Linked DNA regions of Jilunia laotingensis. The protein of the gene in region 1 interacts with the protein of each later gene in a pairwise test. Links are inferred from orthologs where the notes say so. Each region holds a gene or a part of one and is shown on either strand. Other genes may lie near its edges.

Region 1 (11,417 bases):
CGAAGCCCGTTTTCTAGGACCTGATGCTGCAGTACTCGATTCACTGACCGGGCTGGCACTGGAAGTGATGCGAAACAATCCGAAAGTAGACCATGCACGAAACGAATGGGGCAATATGGCATTGATGATACGTCCGGTATACGATCCGGTGAAAGCAGGCGCTCTGGGCATCACGAAGTCAGCGATGATGGAGTCGGTAAAATCCATCAATGACGGACTTCCCGTGGGCATCTACCGTGACCGGGAAAAACAAGTCCCCGTACTGCTGAAATCTTCAGGGGCAAACGTACAGGATGCCGAATCGCTAGGTGATTTTGCCGTTTGGAACGGAGACCGTTCCGCACCCTTGTCACAAGTCACAAAAGAGATCGAAACAACTTGGGAATATCCGCAGATACGAACCTACAACCGACAATTGTCAATGGCAGCCATGTGTGGTGTCCGCCCGGGACATACGATGGCAGAGGTACATGGAGAAATCCGCAAAGAAATAGAGGCCATCCAATTGCCCGAAGGATATACCTTCTTTTGGGATTCCCAATATAAGGATCAAGGGGAAGCCTTACAGGCGATTGCCAAGTTCTTTCCGCTCGCATTCTTATTGTTAGTGGTAATATTGGTGGCTTTATTCGGTAATTTCCGCCAACCGGTGATCATACTTTGTGTGTTACCCTTGTCGCTTATCGGTGTGGCAATAGGAATGTTGCTGACAGGATTCGATTTCGGATTCTTCCCGATAGCCGGATGGTTGGGATTATTGGGAATGATCATCAAGAATGTGATTGTGCTGATTGACGAGATCAATGCCCTGAAACGTAGCGGAATGCCCGTTTACGAATCCATCATCGAAGCTACCGTGAGCCGTACGCGCCCGGTACTGATGGCGGCAACGACCACCATCTTCGGAATGATCCCGTTGCTATGGGACATCGCTTTCCAAGGAATGGCGGCAACAATCATCTTCGGATTGACCTTTGCCACGCTGCTTACGCTGTTCGTAACGCCAGCACTCTACGCTCTGTTTTATAAAGTAAAACCAAACTCAGCCCCTCTCCCGCGGAGATAGGAAAGAGTTATAATTATACCGATATGAAGAAATTTATCCTATTCAACCTCATACTTCTCTGCTCCCTGTACGTACAGGGGCAGAGCCAACTGCTCGAACAATACAGAGCGATGGCTCTCGACTATAGCCATGACCTGCACGCTGCGGAAAAGAATATTGCCGCCAGTATGGAGGTGGAACGTTCCGCACGTGCCGACCTGAAACCGAAACTCTCTGCCGATGCCAATTTCCAATACACAGGCAATCCGATGGAACTCAATATCGACTTGCCTTCCATGTCGGCTCCCCTCACCTTCCAGGGCCGTGACCTAAAGTACGGGGCATCGCTTACCCTACTGCAACCGGTTTACACCGGAGGACAACTGCTCGAGTCCATCCGTTTGGCACGCCACCGCCAATCACTTGCCAACGGACAAGCTGATGTGCTTCGTTCTTCTGTTTGTTATCAGACAGATATTCAATATTGGAATACCGTAGCACGGAAAGAAATCGTTGGAGTAACCGCTGATTTCCGCGAATCGGTCGCCTCGCTGGCACAAACCATCCGCGAGCGTGTGGATGCCGGGCTGGCAGACCCACAAGATTTACTCATGGCGGAGGTACGCCTCAACGATGCTGATTACCAGTTATTGCAAGCACAAAATAGTTTTGAGACGGGGCGTATGGCATTAAACTCGCTTATCGGAGTGGCATTGGAAGCGCCTACGGAAACAGACACAACCATCCCGCAGGTAAAATGGGCATCGGATTCATTGCTGGCTGCGGATGGAAGCTTCCGTCCTGAACTCCGCATGGCACATGATCAGATACGTATTGCCGAAAGCTCGTTAAAGCTGAACGATGCACGTTTCAAGCCGAAATTCTATGTCGGTCTGGACGGCAGTTATTCCTCACCGGGATATAATTTCAAATCGGATCTCGATCCCAATTATGCTGTCTACGCCAAACTGTCCGTCCCTCTTTTTGAATGGGGAAAACGGCGCAACGAGAAACGTGCCTCAAAGCTTCGTATCGGCATGGCAAACGATAACCTCAACCGCGTACAAGATGACATCCGACTTGAAGTGCAAACCGCACGTGTCTCGCTGATACAAGCATTGGAACGTGTCCGGCTCAGCGAAAGCTCTCTTGAAAAGGCAAAAGAGAACGAACAGAAAGCTTTGGAAAGATATACGGAAGGACGTATTTCCATCGTCGAAGTGATTGATGCGCAGACGTACAGGCAAACGTCACAAGTAAATTATGTGCAGGCACGCGCTGCTGCACAAATCCAATATTCGGCGCTCCTGAAAGCAACAAACCGATATAATATGGCAAGTAGATAGTCCCGTTATTTGCAGCACTCCGATAAAAAAAGTAACTTTGTCCCAAAAGCATCTTTATGATATGAACTTCCGGTTGAAAGAATCTCTACTTTATACAATACTGTTCTCTGGGTTGGGAATATTTTCGTTTCTGTTGTTGGTAAATCATTCCCAACTCTCCGAACGGGTGTCAGACACCGTTTCTTCACTGGGTGCTTTGATCTTTTGCCTGATTGCTTTCAACCTACTGGGCTATTGCACTTTGCGTATCAGTTCATGGGTAGACAGGCAATATGCACTGCACATCCGTAACCGTTGGAAGATTCTTATCGTTTACACCAGTGTGATGCTCCTTTTCCTGTTGGTAAACTATAGCTTGCTGGTTTCCGCCAAACTCTTGGTAGGAGCCGCACATCCTTTCACCTTTCCGAACGGAGGCGGACGGATTCTTACTCTGGTCTGGCTCGTAGAATTGGTTATTCTCGGACTGCTGCTTGCCAATCGCTCCATGAAAAGGACGTTACATCTGCAAATGCAAGCGGCAAAGCTCCAGAAAGAAAACGATGCCGCGCATTACATCGCTTTGCAAAATCAGCTCAATCCACATTTCTTATTCAACAGCCTCAATACGTTGATCGCAGAAATAGAGTATAACCCGGTAAATGCGGCACGGTTCACACGCAAGCTTTCCGATGTCTACCGCTACGTACTGCAGTGCCAGGACAAATCACTGGTGCCCCTATCCGATGAACTGGCTTTCCTGCAAGCCTATCTTTTCCTGCATGAAGTACGCTTGGGATGTTGCATCACTTGTCGTCAGGAACTGGCTCCCGAATACCAAGAGTGCCTGCTACCACCGCTTACACTGCAATTGCTGGTGGAGAACGTCATCAAACATAATTCCATATCGATGGGAAAACCGATGCAAATCAATATTTATACAGAACCGGGCTATCTTGTCATAAGCAATCCGGTTCGCCCCAAGAAGAGCAATATTCCTTCGGGTGTCGGACTAAAAAATCTTTCAAATCGGTATAAACTGATGCTGGGGAAAGATATTGTTATCGATAGCAATCCTGAAATATTTACCGTAAAAGTACCATTGTCATTATGAAGCCAACTATTGATTCCACCGCTTCGAATGCCGCTCTACGAGCCGTTATCATCGAAGACGAATTCCCTGCTGCCCGTCTGCTTGCCTCCACGTTGCGACGTCTGCGTCCGCAATGGAACATCACCACACTTCCCGGGAATATAGAAGACTCCGTACATTGGTTCAATTCGAACCCTCATCCGGAACTTATTTTCCTGGACATCCAACTATCCGATGGAAATTCTTTCGATTTTCTGTCACAGGCACGTCCTACGTCGATTATTATCTTCACTACCGCTTACGATGAGTATGCTGTCAGAGCTTTCAATGTCAACAGCATCGATTACATACTTAAGCCTGTGGATGAATCCCGCTTGTTGGAAGCTATCGTAAAATACGAAACGCTGATTGGAGGTTCGTGTTCTCCCCGGCCTGCCGACTATCTTGAAAACCTCCTTGAAAGTCTGCAAGCACCGGTCAAACGCTATCGCACTCGTTTCCTCATTGCAGGGGCAGATCGTTACCGGCCATTGTCCGTAGACGACATCGCTTATTTCTATAGCGAGAATAAGATCACCTTCGCTGTTACCCATACTGCCCAGGAATACACCATCGATCTTTCACTGAACAAACTTATCGAGCAACTCGATCCCGACCAATTCTTCCGTGCCAACCGGCAAATGATAGTGGGCATTCATTCCATTGCCCACATAGAACCCTATTTCAATGGCAAAATATCCGTTACCGTCAAGCCTCGGCATAAAACACTGGTAACTATCAGTGAAGAAAAAGTAACCGCTTTCAAACTATGGCTCAATTTCTGAGTTTCCTTTATACTTGCAGAATTTGTTTTGGAGTATGTTACCTATACAAATATAGCTATCTGTTTTGTTACTCCAATGAATGCAAGTAACAAAACAAACGCATTTATATTAAACTAAATAAGAAGACAAGGAAAATAAAGGAAATCATACACTACAAAGATAAAGAACTAAGTATAAACACATTATATTTAATATTTCATCTCTTTCTTTCTCCTCTTCCACAACTGCCAAGAATTGATTATGTTTTGCCACATATTATACATACAGCATAATATAACTCTGATTATCAAAGCAAAAGCCCACCTATTACTAATAGTGGGTAACAAAATAGTAACAAAAAAACGAAGAAATCGCTTTGCGGTGGGCTTCATGTGCAAAGGTAACAAAAGCTCTCTAACCATAAAAGCAAAACTGGCGAAAAGAAGAATACTGTTTTTCTTTTCGCCAGCATATATAATTTGCTGTCAATAGAAATTAGTTTAGTCCGTTTTGGATATATAGACAAAAACACAAACTAAACTTGTGTTTATAATAACTTTTTCAACTTATCTATGACATATCTTCCAATGCAGAGAACTTTGAATGATTTAGGCAACAGATATTTGGATGTTTTAATTAGAATGTCCCTTTTTTACACCTAATATCTATCTAAGAAATCTTACTTTTGTTTGATAATTAAAACAGAATGGAGAAAATTCAAGTAATACAACCTACCAAATTGCTCGCTCCTTATATAAAGCAATATTGGTTTTTAAGGATAGATGATGTAAAGCAAGGCTTTCAACGTTCTATCCCGGCAGGTTGTGTAGCACTTGTTTTTCATAAAGGGAACAAAATTATTTCTTCTTTTCATAAGGGAACGCAGCCACATTACAAATAGGGTAAATTTCAATAATGGATTGTTTTGATGAAAAAAACTCTTCAATATTTAGACTTACTGACATAGGGCTGTCATAGAAGACGCTATCTTTGTATCAAAAAGTATTCAACTTAATATTATAGAATATGAAAAGATTATTTTTATGCTCATCATTTGCTGATGTTGCTAATCTATTTGTCGATTGTGCCAAAGAAGATTTGCAAGGGAAAATTATAGCTTTTATACCAACTGCAAGCCTTACAGAACCAATACGATTCTATGTAAAAAAGGGGAAAAAGGCTTTAGAAGAAGCAGGAATGATTGTTGAAGAAGTCGAGATTACCCAACTGCCCAAAGAGGAAATATCTTCTATATTACATAAATGCGATTATATCTACATAACAGGTGGAAATACATTTTTCCTTTTGCAAGAGTTAAAAAGAAAAGGTGTTGATAAAATTATATCTAAACAAGTGAAATTGGGTAAACTGTATATTGGGGAATCTGCCGGAGCAATAATAGCCTCTCCCGATGCAGAATATATGAGAAGTGTGAATTTTGATCCAATAGAAAAGGCTCCTGAATTGAAAGACTGTACTTCTTTAGATTTGGTCGATTTTTATACGATTCCCCATTATGGAAATTTTCCATTCAAGAAAAAAGGTGAAAAGATAGTTCAACTATATAATGAGAAGTTGCAGCTTATTCCTATAAGTAATAAACAAGCTGTTATTATTGAAGATTCAAATATTCAAATTAAAGATGCAAAATGAATAGAATAGACCGTATTTCTGCTATATTGATTCAGTTACAATCGCACTCGTTAGTGAAAGCACAGCAAATTTCAGAACGTTTTAATATAAGCATTCGCACCGTATATCGAGATATAAGAACATTGGAAGAGGCAGGCATTCCTATCATAGGAAATCCCGGTATTGGTTATTCACTTGCAGAAGGATTCAAATTATCTCCTCTAATGTTTACTCAAAAAGAGGCTTTGTCCTTTTTGATTGCAGAGAAATTAGTACATGAACTAACTGATTCAAATAGCAACGAACATTATAAGTCTGGAATAGAAAAGATTAGGTCTGTCATGCGTTTTGCAGACAAAAATATGTTAGAAACAATGGAAAAGTGCATGTCTGTATTGGATACTTATAAATCATCTACCTATAAACCTGATATTCTTTTACTTATTTTACAAAGTATATACCAAAAAAGAATTATTGAAATATCTTATTTGGGAAGTAATGCGTTAAGTGTTTCAGAACGAAAGATTGAAGCTGTTGGAATTTTCTTTTCGAGAACTAACTGGTATCTAATAGGCTTTTATCTTCCCAAAGAAATCTATCTTACATTTCGGATAGATAGAATTCAAAAAATGCACATTCTTAATGAATTACAATCACGGGAGCATCCTCCTTTGGAAAAATTCATACGCGAGTTTTATGATAAAGAAAAATTACATGAAATCGTTATAAGAATAGAAAAGAATAAAACCTCCATAATGAATGATGATAAATATTATTACGGATTAACATCTGAGAAAGAGATAGGGGATATGTTTGAACTTCATTTTCTAACATTTTCAATCAGTAAGTTTGCACATTGGTATCTGTCTTTTGCAGATAGTGCAACTATAATAAGACCAGATTCTTTAAAATATGAAGTTAAAAATATTATCAATAACATTTCTATTTGATTGCTGTCAAATAGTATTTTTAATCGACTCAATGAAAAAAATATTCGACCAAAGATTTTTCCGCTTATTGTCGGAATGCTCACAACGTAAAGTGTCTGCATCTGAATTTGCAGAAGCTATCGAAGAATTGGCGACCCATGTAGCCAATTTTAGTATCAATGAGCAGGATTACAACGTTTTACTACGTTATTTTTCCTTTGGTTTGCACCGTCTTAAATCGTATCGTGTACGGTTTGAGCAAGAAAAAAATGCCCCATCTGCATCTAATTGATGAAGCGATAGGACTTTTGAACACTGAAATACGCCTTATCGAGTGGCGCATCAAATACCCGGAACAGCTACAGCAACGTATCAACAAACAGCCCCTTTCCCCTCTCTATCTCGCAGACAAGACAACCCTTATCAACATCATGGAAATGGTAAGCGGTCTGTTCCTCTCCAAAAACATCGTGTATCAGAACGGCAAGCCCGCCTACTTGGTGGACTTGGCGAAAGCCTTTGAATGGCTGTTCAACATCAAGATAGGCGACTGTTACCAAAAACATGAGGACGTGATAAAACGAAAGCCGGGCAAACTGACCGGGTTTCTTAATGGATTGGTAGAACTTATCAAAAAGGAACATGACAAGAAAGGATATAGATAATCAGTGACTTATGATTTATTTATAGGGGATTCCATTAGTTCCCCCGTAATTTCTTTGCGCCTATTTTCTGAACTTTGCTTCATCAATTGATTGACAGACAAGAATGTATAATCAGAAAAATGAAGCAATCATGTATATAGACAATGACGATTTCAGCGTATGGATGCAGAAGCTGTACGCCAAGCTGGAAGAACTCTGCAAGGATGTACGGGTACTACGCAATGCGGACAAGGTACTACCCGAAGATGACAACCTATTGGATAATCAAGACTTGTGTTTATTATTCAAAGTAAGTATCAAAACTCTGCAACGCTACCGGGCTATCGGTGCGCTGCCTTACTTCACTATCAGCGGAAAAGTGTATTACAAGGCTTCCGATGTCCGGGAGTTTATTAAAGAACGGTTCAGCGTCACCACGCTACGCCAGTTCGAGAAAGAACACTGTACGAAGAAAAAGAAGTGAATCTGAAAAGCCGGAACGGTGAATGTACTTCATCTGTTCCGACTTTCCCCGTTTATGGCTTACCCAACTTATCGGCTTCTTTCTTTAGCTGTTCGGCTTGCTCATTCAACAGCCTTGCACGTTCCAGTGCTTCCGCCTGCTTTTGGATGCGATATTCAAAATCCATCACTGAATCGGTCAAACTTCGGATAAAACCGTTATCCCGTTGCCACTTGAACTTGTTTTCCAGCATATCAAAAGTTTCCCCGTCTGCCTGTCCTTGCATCAGCAAATAGCGGTATTTCATATCGTTGTCCTGCAACTGCTGCATACGTTCAGCCAAACGGACATTCAAGAATATGGAAACGGAACAGACGACCAGCACTGCCGAAAAAACAAACAATCCCGGACGAATCCAAGAAGCGACCTTGTTGTAAATCCGTTGATAGAACGGTAAGGGCGTAGCTTCCTCTTTATCCGTCTTGCAAGAGCCCAAAGTATCAATCATTACCTTGAAACAACGGTAGGTTTCCAATGTTATTTTCTTGGTGTCCTCTATGTTCTTCTGCTGACCTTGCATCCTGCTCCTTATGTCGTCAAGTTGGCTTTGAATAACCCGCAACTTTTCTTCGGGAACAGCCGAATTACTGTGCAGTTCCGACAACGCTTGTTCGATTGCTCCCAGCCGTTCGAGAGTTTCCTCCCGACTGGCTGGCGTTGCCTGTGCTTCCTGCTTCTCTTTCAGTTCCGTAACCATAGAGAGAAGCCCCTCTAAAATCAAATTATCTTCCATGTCTTTACTGTTTAAGTTGTTTTTTCTTTTTCTTCTTCTTTCTCAAATTAAAATTAGGTTCTTCATCCACTGGGGGAGAAGAAGCAGAAAACAGACCGAGTGAACCTGTTATCAACGGACTGTCAGCCTTGTCCGGTGCAGGTGCTTGTTCCCGAACGGGTGCGAAAGTTGTTTGCCGTTGGCTTTCGGCAACATTCATTCCTGCATCCCCGAAACATTTATCCAGTTTGGAAAAACTGAAACTGCGGTCTATCTCCGACCCCTTGAACGTGTATTCGCCTTTGGAAAAGGATATGCCCTGTATCTCGTCAGTCTGTCCCTTTCGTTTGAACTGGATAGTGATACCCTTTTCCGCTAACCTGTGCTGCAACTGCTGCCAGTTACGGGATTTGCCGATTTCATTTTTCACAGCCGTGTAAATCTCGTATTTTGATTTGTCCGGCTCTTTCAATCGGTGCTGCTTCACCTGCTCTTTTCCCTCGGCGAAATAAAGCCCGTGTTTGGCTTTCAGCTTCTTGCATACCTGTTCGTTACGATACATGTCGTTCCTGTCCGAAATGGTCTTGCCGTTATTGTCTATGCGGTTGAACACGATATGCACATGTGGGTGTTCCCGGTCTTGATGGCGCACGATGATATACTGCGTATCGGTGATTTTCATTTCACGCATATACTCCTGCGCAAGCTGTACCATCTTCCCATCTGTCAATTTGGGCGCATCCACTGCCGAATAACTCAACGCAATATGTCCGACAGGCTTTTTCAAGTCGGGATTCATCCCGGTCTGCATACAGAAGCTGTGGATTATATCTCCCCGGCTTTCAGTCAGAACCCCGTCCGCATGAAGCAAAACCGCCTGCTCCTTGCCAAGCACATAGTTCACACAGCCCTTAAACCCGCTTCCCTTTTTTATTTTTCCAATCATCTGACAAATGGTTTATGATTTCAATAATCCGGTTTTTGAGCTTCACCAGTTCCACCGCCACCAGTGCGAAACCTCCGGCATTCGCCCGGTGCGCCAACTGGTTGATGTTGTTGGCTTCCCCTGCCAGTTTGCGGATGGTGTCCGCATCCTGCCTGTTCAGCCGGGGTATGACCTCTACCGAAACAACCGCCTGCCTTACATACTCACTGACACGTAACCCAGCTTCCCCGGCTCGCTTTCTGATGGCGTAATACTGCAACTCGGTCAGTTTCGTACTGACAACCCGTTGCTGCTTCTCTATCCGTTTCTTTGCCGGACGTCCCCCCGGCTTATCCTTTATATTCGTCATAGGTTTTTACATTTAAATGGTATCTTAAAAATTGCGACCAACAGGAGAAATTTTCTTTGCGGTGAGCAAAGCAAGGTAGTTTCGGTTTACCGAAACATAACCTTGCTCTCCAAATAAACCGCCAGCCGTTGGTAGTCCTGCCGGATTAAATGCCCCTGCCTCTCTTTTGTCTTGGGGCGGCACGTTGTCCGGTTTCCTGCTTCGTTTCCTGCACTTGGCTGGCTGCGTTTTTCTGTTCCTGCTTCCTGCCGCACAGATAATCGTTCAAGTCCGAATATCCCCTATAATTGTGCGAGAAGTCACGCACACGGTAGGGGTATTCCAATTCGATAGCCCGTGTCGCTTCATATCCAGCCTTGTCATTGTCAAGCATACAGTGGATGCGTTCATACGGGTACAGCACGTCAATGGCTTTCGACACATTGGCGGTAGAGTTAAGAATGGCATAATCCTGCCTGTCAAGGTCGGGTATGGTCGGACAGTTCCTCATGCGGAGCGTAAGGAAAGAGAGGTAGTCCATGAAACCCTCGAACACCAAACACTTCTCCCTCGGCTCTCCCTGCTGCCGTATATGGGTGATGTCTTTCGGGGCGATGCAGCCTTTGAAAAAGGAATTGCGAACCTCGTAACCTCCTGCCATGTTCGGGAAACCGATAGCAAAGAACGGTCTGCCATTATTGGTAAAATGGAGTTCCTTACATTCTCTTTTTGCCAGTTCGACATTGATACCCCGTCCCTGCAAGTAACGGAGCAATGCCGGATGGGTAAGGTCACGGACTTCCAAATGCTGGAAGCTCGGTTCTGTCCTACGCTGGGGAAAAGAAAAACTGACCGGACGGACGTGCGGTGTCTGTTCCGCTATCCGGTTTAAAAGGTATGGCAGGCTGTCGGAACAATAGAGTTCCTTTGCCAGTGCGATGATGTTACCGCCCTTGCCTGCGCCAAAGTCATACCAAAGGTTGCGGTCAGTGTTCACCTTGAAAGACGGTTCGTGTTCCTCCCTTAACGGTGATTTGTACCATAAACCGTTACCCTGCTGCTTGACAGGAGAGTAACCTAAACTGTGCAGATAGTCTGCGATGGGTATTTGTTTCACATCTTCGATGTTCATAACATTTTCTTTTTTGGGGATAAAAAAAATAGTTGAAAAGTGCGCCAGTCCTGTTTAGTCCGTTATATATACACCCGTACCATACTAAACCTGCCTGTTCCGATACAGGGAAATAGTAAGTCCGTTCCTCTTGTATATACACCCGGACTAAACCAAACTGACTTTTAATAATGGAAATCGGGATTATAGCGGTAGCCCTTGCCCTCTTTCACAATCATGCGCTTGTTCACAAGAAACTTGTTAAGCGACACAAGAACATTGCGTCCACGCTCGTAACCGATACTCGCATAACCCTGTTTCAATGC
Region 2 (11,492 bases), 2.4 Mb from region 1 along the record:
AACTAATTTACGCACAGTGCCTTCTGCTTTTTGTTTCTCAAGCATCGGACGATTGGTAAAGTTTTTGCCTTCCACAAATTTGGTAATCCAACCCAATCCCGCCTCTATAGGAGAAGTCGTATCGTCCAGATCATTACCATAGAGACAGAAGCCCATTTCCAAACGGAGTGTATCGCGAGCCCCCAGGCCAACCGGTTTGATACCAAATTCTTCGCCTGCCTCGAAAACGGCTTTCCATATTTTGTCGGCCGCATCCGGATAGAAATAAAGTTCAAAACCTCCGGCACCCGTATAACCTGTATTAGAGATTATCACATTCTTTTCTCCGGCAAACTCACCAACCTTAAAAGTATAATAAGGTATATCGGAAAGATTGATATCCGTCAACTTCTGTAAAGCAAGAATCGCTTTAGGCCCTTGGACAGCCAACTGAGCCATCCGGTCCGAAGAATTTTCCAGTTCAGCACCTTCCGTATTGTGAGAAACGCACCAATTCCAATCTTTTTCGATATTGGCAGCATTGACAACTAAAAGATATTTTTCAGGCTCAAACTGATACACTAACAAGTCATCTACAATACCCCCTTTTTCATTAGGGAAACAGGTGTACTGTACTTTACCCGGTTCAAGGGCAGCCACATTGTTAGAAGTTACTTTCTGGAGAAAAGCCAAGGCATTAGGCCCTTTTACCCAGAATTCACCCATGTGGGATACATCAAATACACCTACAGCATTACAAACGGTGAGATGTTCTTCAATAATGCCGGTATATTCAATCGGCATGTTATAACCGGCAAACTCGTGCATTTTAGCACCCAGTGCAATATGTTTGTCGGTAAACGGAGTGGTCTTCATAAATTAAATATTAAAAGTTGAAAATTAAATATTAAGCTTTCTCTGCAACCAATTCAACGATCTTTACGATAACTTTCATTGCCTTTTCCATATTCTCGATAGGAACAAATTCATAACGTCCGTGGAAGTTTAGTCCACCGGCAAAGATATTAGGACATGGAAGACCTTTAAAAGAAAGTTGCGCACCGTCCGTACCGCCACGAATAGGTTTCACATTCGGTTTCACTCCCACAGCCTCCATAGCCGCAAAAGCAGTATCGATGATATGCATTACCGGCTCAATCTGTTCACGCATGTTATAGTATTGGTCGCGCAACTCGAGAGTGGCAACGTCTTCGCTATATTCTGCATTTACTTTTCTTACCAGATGAGCCATCTCACGTTTACGGCTTTCGAAACGGGCACGATCATGATCGCGGATTATATATGAAATGGTAGTTTGCTCTACAGTGCCTTGGATGCCGACCAGATGATAGAAGCCTTCATAGCCTTCGGTGTGTTCGGGCGTTTCATGACGCGGGAGCATCGATATAAATTGATTTGCCAAACGGATGGAGTTGATCATTTTATGGCGGGCGTATCCCGGATGTACATTCCGTCCCTTAAAAGTTATTTTAGCAGCGGCCGCATTGAAATTTTCAAACTCCAGCTCGCCCACTTCACCGCCATCCATGGTATAAGCCCACTGGCAACCGAACTTTTCCACATCAAACTTATGCGCTCCTTCTCCAATCTCTTCGTCAGGATTAAATCCGATACGGATCTTGCCGTGTTTGATTTCCGGGTGTTCTTTCAAATATGCGATAGCAGAAACTATTTCAGCAATACCTGCTTTATCATCCGCCCCCAGTAAAGTCGTACCATCTGTAACGATCAGGTTTTCACCTTTATGATCGAGTAGTTCAGGGAATTGCGACGGACTCAATACTACTCCCTCGGCAGCATTCAGCATTATATCTCCGCCACCGTAATTTTCTATTATGCGAGGTTTTACATCTTTCCCGCTCATATCAGGACTGGTATCCATATGGGCGATAAAGCCGATGGTAGGAACTTCCTTTTCCGTATTTGCCGGAAGAGTGGCGAAAAGGTAGCCATGCTCGTCCAGTGAGATATCTTCCAAACCTAAGGATTCCAACTCTGATTTCAGATATTCAGCAAAAACCATCTGTCCCGGTGTGCTGGGAGTAAGCCCTGTTTCTTCACTCGATTGAGTATCAAAGCTTACATACTTCAAAAAACGTTCTACTAAAGTCATACTGTTCATATTTTAGGATTTACATTTTACGATTGAAATCACATCTGCCGTAAAGATAGAAAAAGAGCCGTGAATTGACAAATAATTGACGGCTCTTTTTCAAAAATCGAATATCTTTCTTATTTCAAGTAACTATTTGTTAGTTGTAACTGCCATTTAAAAATGGCTGCTACCATCAAAACAATGAGTACAAACCTGACATTTAGGCAATCCGATCGCCTCGATCAGTGTTTCAAGGGTATTAAATTTCAAAGACGTGAGTCCGAAGCGTTCCGCAATAATGCTTACCATCTTTTCATATTCCGGTGAACCGGTAGTGGCATATTTATCCAGATTTTTATTTTCATCCCCTTCAAGCTCTTTTATGATCTGACGAGTAATCAATTCCAATGCATTCTTTGATGCAGTGAAGCCAACAAAAGGACATGCGTAAATCAACGGAGGACATGCAATCCTCATATGAACTTCCTTTGCACCGTAATCATAAAGCACTTTCACATTGTCACGCAATTGGGTTCCGCGAACAATGGAGTCGTCACAAAACAATAAACGTTTGTCATCGAGCATGGCACGATTGGGAATCAATTTCATCTTAGCCACCAGGGAACGCATCGCCTGATTACTGGGAGTAAAACTGCGTGGCCAGGTGGGAGTATATTTTGCAATCGCCCGATGATAAGGAATCCCTTTGCCTTCAGCATATCCCAAAGCCATGCCGACACCCGAATCCGGAATGCCGCAAGCGCAATCCACCTCCGAAGTATCCTTTTGTCCCATCTTCAAACCGCTTGTAAAACGAACTTCTTCTACGTTACGACCTTCATAGCAAGATGTGGGAAATCCATAGTATACCCAAAGGAAGGAACATATCTGCATGCCTTCATCGGGTTTGCGCAATTGCACCATGCTATCGGCTCGTAAATGAACCACCTCGCCCGGTCCAAGATACTTTTCAATCTCATAGTCAAGATTTGGGAAGCTGCTCGACTCACTGGTGGCAGCATAAGCTCCTTCTTTTTTTCCTATGACGACGGGAGTACGCCCCCACCGGTCGCGGGCGGCTATTATGCCATCGTCCGTCAACAGCAGCATGGAACAGGAACCTTTTATATGCTTGAATACATTCTCTATACCCTCTACGAATGTCTTTCCCTGGATGATAAGTAATGCGATGAGTTCCGTCTGATTGGTATTACCCGAACTAAGTTCGGCGAAGTGCATGTTTTTGGAGAGTAGTTCTTCTTCAAGTTCTTTAAGATTAACAATTTTGGCAACAGTGACTATGGCGAAACGCCCCAGATGAGAATTGATAACGATAGGTTGTGCGTCCGTATCGCTGATGATGCCTATACCGGCATTTCCTTGAAATTTATCCAGATCGGATTCAAACTTGGATCGGAAATACGAACTTTCCAAATTGTGTATGGAACGTATGAAGCCTTGTTCTTCACTATACGTAGCAAGTCCCCCTCGCTTTGTCCCCAAATGTGAATTGTAATCTGTGCCGTAGAATAAATCGGTCACACAGCCTACACGCGAGACTGTTCCGAAAAAACCTCCCATATTTAAGATTCTTTTTAAATTAGTGTTAGTTTTAAAAAAGACGGTGCAAAAGTACAAAAAAGAATTCGTCTTATAAAAAAAGCACCCCGCAAAGTTGATCCAATCTTTGCGAGGTGCATTCAATCTATATTAGAAGCTTAGCAATACAGATTTGTAATAACTATTGTAGTGGTGCTTTATTACTTTTAAAGTGTTGCTTTATTACCTTTAAAGCGATGCTTTATTGCTTTTAAAGTGACACTTTACTGCCTTTAAAGTAGTGCTTTATTGCCTTTAAAGAGAAAATACATCCTATTCCTTCAATAGCGAAGGCAAACATACAAGTTATAAGTAACAAATCCGAATGATCTAAACTCTATCAACCTTATACCTATTACTTGAATTTCTTCATCTTTTTATCCGCTGGTGTAGCCTCTATCAAGCTTAATGCAAAACCACCGCTTCGTGCAAGCTTTGCGGTTATCTTAGTTTTACTAGTCACCAGACCTTTCTTAATCTGATAGGAAGTAGGGTTCGACTCATAATCGGCATCCTTGCCATCTGCATAAAGGGTAGCTACATACTGTTTTCCGGGATCAAGGAAATCAAGTGTAAATGTAGATGTACGAGCATTTTCATCCGTAATGCCTCCTACAAACCAGTTGTTTGTTCCTTTTGCTTTGCGTGCCACGGTTATATAATCCCCCGGTTCTGCCTCCAGATATTTACTGTCGTCCCAATCTACAGCCACATCTTTTATAAATTGGAAAGCATCCATATAACGTTCATAACTTTCGGGAATATCGGCCGCCATCTGCAACGGGCTGTAAAGAGTTACAAACAATGCCATCTGTTTCACCAATGTCGTATGCACCCACCCATGTTCATCATTATCAAGGAAAGTCAATTTAGTATCGAAGATGCCAGGGGTATAATCCATCGGACCGCCAATCAAACGGCTGAACGGAAGCAATGTTGTATGGAATGGCTTACTTCCACCGAAAGCTTCGTATTCCGTACCACGAGCCGATTCATTTCCGATAAGGTTCGGATAAGTACGGCAAAGTCCCGTAGGACGCACAGCTTCGTGTGCATTAACGCAAATTTTATAATCGGCAGCTTTCTTAATGGCGTATAAGTAATGATTGTTCATCCACTGACCATAGTGATGCTCACCACGCGGAATAATATTCCCCACATAACCACTCTTAACCGCGTTGTAGCCATTGTCCACCATAAACTGATAAGCTTTATCCATATGGCGTTCATAATTACGAACCGAAGAAGAAGTCTCGTGATGCATCATCAATTTAACGCCTTTGCTTTTTGCATATGCGTTAAGCATCTTCACATCAAAATCCGGATAAGGAGTTACAAAATCAAAGACATAATCTTTAGAGTGCCCGAACCAGTCTTCCCAGCCTTCATTCCAACCTTCAATCAGCACCTGGTCAAATCCATGTTTTGCGGCAAAGTCTATGTATTTCTTCACATTTTCATTATTTGCCGCATGTTTGCCGTTTGGCTTAGTCTTTGAATAGTCCGTCTCTCCTAATTTCACAGAGGGAAGATCGTCCGTATAGGCCCAAGTACTCTTTCCAGTAATCATTTCCCACCAAACACCGACATATTTCACAGGTTTAATCCAGGAAACATCTTCATAAGCACAGGGTTCGTTCAAATTCAACGTCAGCTTGGAAGCAAGAATATCACGCGCGTCATCGCTTACCATCACGGTACGCCACGGAGATTTGCAGGGAGCCTGCATATATCCCTTGTCGCCAACCGCATCCGGTGTCAACCAAGACTCAAACACCAGATTCTTATCATCCAGATTCAGATGCATACAAGAATAATCGACCAAAGCAGCCTCATGCAGATTGATATACAAGCCATCGGCTGTCTTCATTTGCAATGAAGTCTGTACACCGGTTGGTGAAAAGGACGTTTGAGAAGCATTTCCTGTAATGGCACCTTTCATCAAACCACGAATCTCCGTCAGCTTAGACTCAGTGAAATCATATTCTTGCGTGTCATAATCACCGGGAATCCAAAAAGCTGTATGGTCACCGGTCATAGCAAACTGTGAATGTTCTTCTTTGATAACAAAGTAATTCAGATTCTTCTGTAAAGGGAATTCATAACGAAAGCCCAGACCGTCATCATAAAGACGGAAACGAATCACTATATTACGATCTTGTGCCTTCTGATCGAGTGTGACGGCCAGCTCATTGTAATGATTGCGGATGGACTTTACTTCCCCCCATACCGGTTCCCAAGTTTCATCAAAAGTGCTTGTTTTAGCATCGGTTAATGTAAAACCATTCATCAGTCCCGGATCATCTTTCAATTCCAGACCTAATTTGGATGGTTTGATCACTTCCTTATCTTTATAAGAAAGTTCATACACAGGTTCACCTTGTGCGTTTACCGAAAAATTTAGTTTCAAGAGTCCGTTCGGAGAAGTAATGCTTTCGGCCATAGCTGCCGTACTCATTAATAAAGCCAACAGTATAAAAGCCATTTTCGAGGTTAGTGTTTTCATGTGATTCATGATATGAATTAGTTAATAATAATCGATAGCACAAAGATAGGCAGTAAACACAAAAGCAGACACAACATATAAACGGAATATAAAAGATATTTCTGAAAACGTTTGCATAATCTTCTTATTACTAAAAAGATAAAGGAAATACCAAATGAAGGAAATATGAATGATTCCTCAGTCTATACTTCCGATCTTCATCATTTCTTCTTCAAATTTATCACGATTAACGGCCTTGTTACGGACTTTATTCCGATAAGTATAAATCGTATTGATAGAGTAGTGAAGGAAGTTGGCAATCTTCGAACTGTCATCAATGCCCAAACGGATAATTGCGAATATACGCAATTCCGTATTCAATAGTTCGCCAGGTTTTAACACGATCTGTTCTTCCGGTTGGAGTAGAGCATTGAACTCGGTCACAAAATCGGGGTAAAGTTGCAAGAAGGCATTATCAAAATTGGCATAGAACTCCTTCTGTTCCATACCAGCAACCTGTGAAGATTTAGTCAGCTTAAGCAACTCTTCTGTCTGGCCGGCTGTAATTTTACGGTTCACCGTACGACGGAAGTTATCCAACTTCTCCATATAAATCGAACAAAGATTCAGGAAATGACCAATATACTCTTCTTTAATATGATTTGCCTGCTTCAGGTTACGACGAGCCAGAGAAAGCTTTTTCATCTGCTTGCATGCCAATGCTACCGATAGTATCAGAAAAGCGGAAAGTACACTTACTATAACCAAAAACAGAATCAACTGACGACGTTGCTCTTCAATCCGTTGCTTATAAGCAGCATCTATCACAGGCAATACGCCCGATATCTCGATAGTACGTAAACGGGCATTACAGAAGACGGCATCCTCAAGAGATTGTTTGATGTAATGATAGGCACGAGTAATATCTCCTCGCTCATAAAGCACAAAAGCCAGATTTTGGAGTGCCGCGTTTTCCTTCACCGATGCTTTTATGTCAGAGATGGCCGAAAGAGCCAAATATTTTTCATACTCGTCGGAACGGCCTTCTTCCTTATATATATGTGCAAGTGAATATGCAGCCCGTGCATAAGTATTAGATACTTCAGGCTGACTATGCAGCAATCCCATCAATATTTTTTTCGCCTGAACATTATGTTGCCGAGCGATCAACCGCTCTGCTTCATATAAATGATATTCAGGCTCATCTGGAGGAAGCACGGCAAGTAAAGAGTCACGGTACAAATTTTGTCGAAGCAGATAATCAGTAGAATATATGCCACTCTGAGAATAGTTGACCAGATATGAGTTCAAACGACGCTCGCAATTAAAGTAAACAGGGAGCAGACTATCCGGCAAAGTTGCCCGATGAATTTTCCGAAGCGTCTCCTCAGCCTCTTTATACATTCCGGAAATAGAAAGAACGGTCGCCTGACAGAGACGGATTTCATCCTTATAAGAAAGATTATGCAACGAATCTGCGAGCGACATGCTCCGGTCGTAATACTTCATAGCCGAATCCGAAACAAATAATTCGTACTCCTTACCTAACCTTTTATTCAGAGCGAAACGATGTTGCAATGACAAAGGTGAAGTTTGCAAAAGTCGCTTCAAGCTATCGATACAGGTTTCTTTCTGATTCAAATACAGGTTCTGTTGTTCTATCACCTTATCCAGACGTGCTAGAACAGAATCAACTCCCTGCACTGCCAACACAGAAAGGGAAGCACAAAACATAAGTATAAGAAAAAACAGTCTCCTCATAGCCGGATATTTTTGCTAAAGCGCTCAAAAGTACAAATTTTCCGACGAAATCTACTATCTTTGCTGCGCTTAGCATCAAAATAATGAAAGAGATTGTATATATATTCTTTGGGGGCGGCATAGGAAGTGTACTCCGCTATTTGGCACAGATAAGTGTTAACGAGAAAATGTCAAGTGTCGGATTTCCTTTTTCATGGGGCACATTTATAGTTAACATCACCGGAAGTTTCTTTATCGGACTATTCTACACGATATCCGAGCGATGGAATCTTTCGATGGAGACAAGACTTTTCCTAACAGTCGGATTATGTGGAGGTTTCACAACCTTTTCGACTTTTTCCAACGATGGTTTGAGCCTGCTGAAAGGAGAATTTTATGGAACGTTTCTTCTCTATACTTTATTAAGTATCATTGGAGGATTATTAGCTGTTTTTGTAGGAGGATATACGGGTAAATTGATCGGGTAACAAAATGAAACCAATTAAAAAGAACAAAAGTCAAAGCGTCCAAGTTGTCGATCCTATGATTGACGAATCGGCCGACAGTTCGGAAAGTTTAAAAAGTCTGCTTGGCAAAGAGGAAACCATTTCAAATCTTTCTTTTGACAGAAGTTTGGAGGAATCCATTCGGGTAGCCTACAAAACCATCAAAGAATGTGTCTTCAATAATCTGACTTTAAGTGACAGCCAATTAAAATCAACCCAGTTCTCTGATGTGATTTTCCGTCAATGCAATCTGGCGAACGTTTCATTTTCGGGAAGTTCTTTCTACCGTGTTCAATTTATCGATTGCAAACTGATGGGAAGTGGTTTTTCAGAAACGACCTTGAATCATCTGTTCGTATCAGGATGCAACGCACAATATCTCAATCTGGCAATGAGCAAAATGAACCAGGTACAATTTAGCAACTGCGATCTACAATTCAGCAGCCTTAACGACTGCCGTCTGCAGAACTTTGCATTAGAGCATTGTACCCTTGTCGGAGCAGACTTTTCTCATACGCGGCTAAAGGGAGTAGACCTTCGTTCTTCCCAAATAAGCGGCCTTCAGCTGAACCTCTCCGATCTGCAAGGTGCCATCGTCAGTTCAATACAAGCCATGGAGCTATTGCCATTACTAGGTGTCATCATCGAAGATTTAAATGATAAATAGATAAAGAAGAGAATTATAAAAACGATGTTACATCATTTCGTCCAACCGATCTCCGGAATCAGTCTACCTCAAAAGTTCACTTTTCCTTTTCACTACACGCCTCATCCATTATGCGTAATAGCTTCGAAGGAAGTGCAAACTTATTTATCGGCACAGAAACATTGGAACGAAGAATTACAAAAAGGAAAAATGTTCGGAGTCTTGATCGTACGAACTCCGAATGGCGAACTGGGGTACCTTGCGGCCTTCTCCGGCAATCTGGCAGGTAAAAACCAACACCCCTATTTTGTGCCTCCAATATACGATTTGTTACAACCAAATGGATTTTTTAAAGTTGAAGAAGAGAATATCACATCAATCAATATAGAAATTAAGAATAAGCAAGAAAGTTCTTCTTATCGAAATCTCAAACAACACTTGGAAGACACCAAACGTTCAAGTCAAGAAGCAATCACAGTAGCCAAAGAATATCTAAGAAAAACAAAGGAAGAACGTGATATACGTCGGCAACATAATCCCAGTGAAATGGAACAAGCGGAAATGATCCGTGAAAGTCAATTTCAAAAAGCCGAACTTAAAAGAATGGAACGTGAGTGGAAAAACCGAATAACCAATCTACAGAATGAATTAAATAGTATTGAATCACAAATAACGGAACTTAAAAAAGAACGCAAGGTTCGTTCAGCCATTCTACAGAAAAAATTATTCCAACAGTTTCGCTTATTAAATGCACAAGGAGATATCAAAGACCTATGTACCATTTTTGACGAAGCAATACACAAAATTCCACCTGCAGGAGCTGGTGAATGTGCTGCACCTAAATTATTACAATATGCATATCTGCATCAACTCGAGCCGATAGCAATGGCGGAATTTTGGTGGGGAGAGTCACCTAAAACAGAAATCAGAAAACATGGGTATTACTATCCGGCTTGCAAAGGGAAGTGTGAACCCATACTGAAGCATATGTTGAAAGGACTGGAAATAGAAGGCAACCCGTTGCAAACTGACATCCATCGAGATAGCGAATTGGAAATCGTATATGAAGATGATTGGCTTCTTGTCGTCAATAAACCGGCCGGCATGCTTTCCGTACCCGGGAAAGAAAATGTAACTTCAGTCTATGAGTGGGCAAAGAAAAAATATCCTGAAATAACCGGACCAATAATCGTCCATCGCTTGGACATGGCGACTTCTGGTCTTTTGCTCCTTGCCAAAACCAAAGAGACACATCAAAATTTGCAAGCACAATTCAAGAACCGTGTTGTGAAGAAACGCTACGTAGCATTACTCGACGGTGTCATATCCCAAAAGCGAGGCATCATAAACTTACCACTTTGCCCCAATTTGCTTGATCGTCCCCGGCAAATGGTAAATGAGACATATGGTAAACCTGCCATAACGGAATATGAAGTACTGAGATATTCTGAAAAACGTACCCGCATCCAATTTTATCCTTTAACAGGGCGCACGCATCAATTACGTGTACATGCCGCTCATCCATCCGGATTAGACTGTCCGATCACAGGTGATGAACTTTATGGGAAATCAGCAGAACGGTTATATTTACACGCCGAATATTTGGAGTTCACACACCCGGTTACCATCTCAAAAATCCATATAGAAAAAAAGGCAGACTTTTAGAAGTCATGTCAATGACCAATTAAAACATGTATCAATAATAAGTAAGTAGAAGATTTTTTATAGTTTTGCAGCCATTAACAATCAATCAGATAACAATATGTTAAAATCGAAACACCTATTCCTTATAATATACTTATTCATATTAATTCCCTTCCATTTGCATGCTCAATTCATGAACTACGGTTCAGATCCGTCACGATTTAAATGGAACATTGTCAGGCTGCCTCATTACGATCTGGTATATCCACAGGGAAATGACTCGATGGCATACAAATACGCTCTTTATCTCGAGAATGCTTATCCACATATACAAAAGACAATCGGGAAACCTATGCAGGTGAAATTTCCGGTTATACTGCATCCAGCAAGCATGTCTTCTAATGGAATGGTTTCCTGGGCACCCCGCCGCATGGAACTCATAACAACTCCTTCTTCTGATCTGAGTGTTCAAAGCTGGGATAAGCATTTAGTTTTACATGAATCCCGCCATGTTTTCCAAACCGGGAAAGTAATGCATGGCATTTTCAAACCACTCTATTATATCGTTGGTGAACAATCTGCCGGAGTCGCTTCATTTCTTATGCCGATTTGGTTTCTAGAAGGAGATGCAGTCAGTACCGAAACGGCATTGTCGAATGGTGGGCGTGGACGATTGCCGGAATTTAATATGATTTATCGGGCGCAAATGCTTGGAGGAGATAAATTTTATACATTAGATAAATGGTTGATGGGATCATACAAAAATTATACAGGAAC

What was found.
Region 2: the proteins of H8744_RS09480 (region 1) and pepT interact in binary tests that used the Escherichia coli proteins (3 or more experiments, as listed by UniProt). The link is inferred for Jilunia laotingensis from one-to-one orthologs.

What each region holds. Positions count from the first base shown.
Region 1 is NZ_JACRTF010000001.1:2,467,818-2,479,234, reverse strand. What follows is about bases 4,277-7,105. They hold H8744_RS09480 (Type 1 glutamine amidotransferase-like domain-containing protein), read left to right. Parts: upstream 4,277-5,292; coding sequence 5,293-5,919; downstream 5,920-7,105. Other genes in these bases: H8744_RS09465 (RteC domain-containing protein), read left to right, coding at 7,073-7,105; H8744_RS09470 (hypothetical protein), read left to right, coding at 6,880-7,105; H8744_RS09475 (helix-turn-helix transcriptional regulator), read left to right, coding at 5,916-6,848; H8744_RS19035 (DUF6597 domain-containing transcriptional factor), read left to right, coding at 4,973-5,167; H8744_RS09485 (LytR/AlgR family response regulator transcription factor), read left to right, coding at 4,277-4,287. In the rest of the region: H8744_RS09500 (efflux RND transporter permease subunit), read left to right, coding at 1-1,066; H8744_RS09495 (TolC family protein), read left to right, coding at 1,090-2,391; H8744_RS09490 (sensor histidine kinase), read left to right, coding at 2,453-3,484; more of H8744_RS09485, read left to right, coding at 3,481-4,276; more of H8744_RS09470, read left to right, coding at 7,106-7,119; more of H8744_RS09465, read left to right, coding at 7,106-7,492; H8744_RS09460 (helix-turn-helix domain-containing protein), read left to right, coding at 7,623-7,955; H8744_RS09455 (hypothetical protein), read right to left, coding at 8,008-8,727; H8744_RS09450 (relaxase/mobilization nuclease domain-containing protein), read right to left, coding at 8,732-9,652; H8744_RS09445 (MobC family plasmid mobilization relaxosome protein), read right to left, coding at 9,618-10,001; H8744_RS09440 (DUF8464 domain-containing protein), read right to left, coding at 10,147-11,112; H8744_RS09435 (AAA family ATPase), read right to left, coding at 11,277-11,417. UniProt on the Escherichia coli protein: Hydrolyzes dipeptides containing N-terminal aspartate residues. May play a role in allowing the cell to use peptide aspartate to spare carbon otherwise required for the synthesis of the aspartate family of amino acids.
Region 2 is NZ_JACRTF010000001.1:37,116-48,607, forward strand. The notes cover bases 1-2,904. They hold pepT (peptidase T), read right to left. Parts: upstream 2,114-2,904; coding sequence 887-2,113; downstream 1-886. Other genes in these bases: gcvT (glycine cleavage system aminomethyltransferase GcvT), read right to left, coding at 1-855; H8744_RS00195 (amidophosphoribosyltransferase), read right to left, coding at 2,270-2,904. Outside these bases: more of H8744_RS00195, read right to left, coding at 2,905-3,676; H8744_RS00200 (glycoside hydrolase family 97 protein), read right to left, coding at 4,050-6,209; SusR family glycan utilization regulator, read right to left, coding at 6,378-7,940; fluoride efflux transporter CrcB, read left to right, coding at 8,024-8,407; H8744_RS00215 (pentapeptide repeat-containing protein), read left to right, coding at 8,412-9,092; H8744_RS00220 (RluA family pseudouridine synthase), read left to right, coding at 9,117-10,736; H8744_RS00225 (TolB family protein), read left to right, coding at 10,834-11,492. UniProt on the Escherichia coli protein: Cleaves the N-terminal amino acid of tripeptides.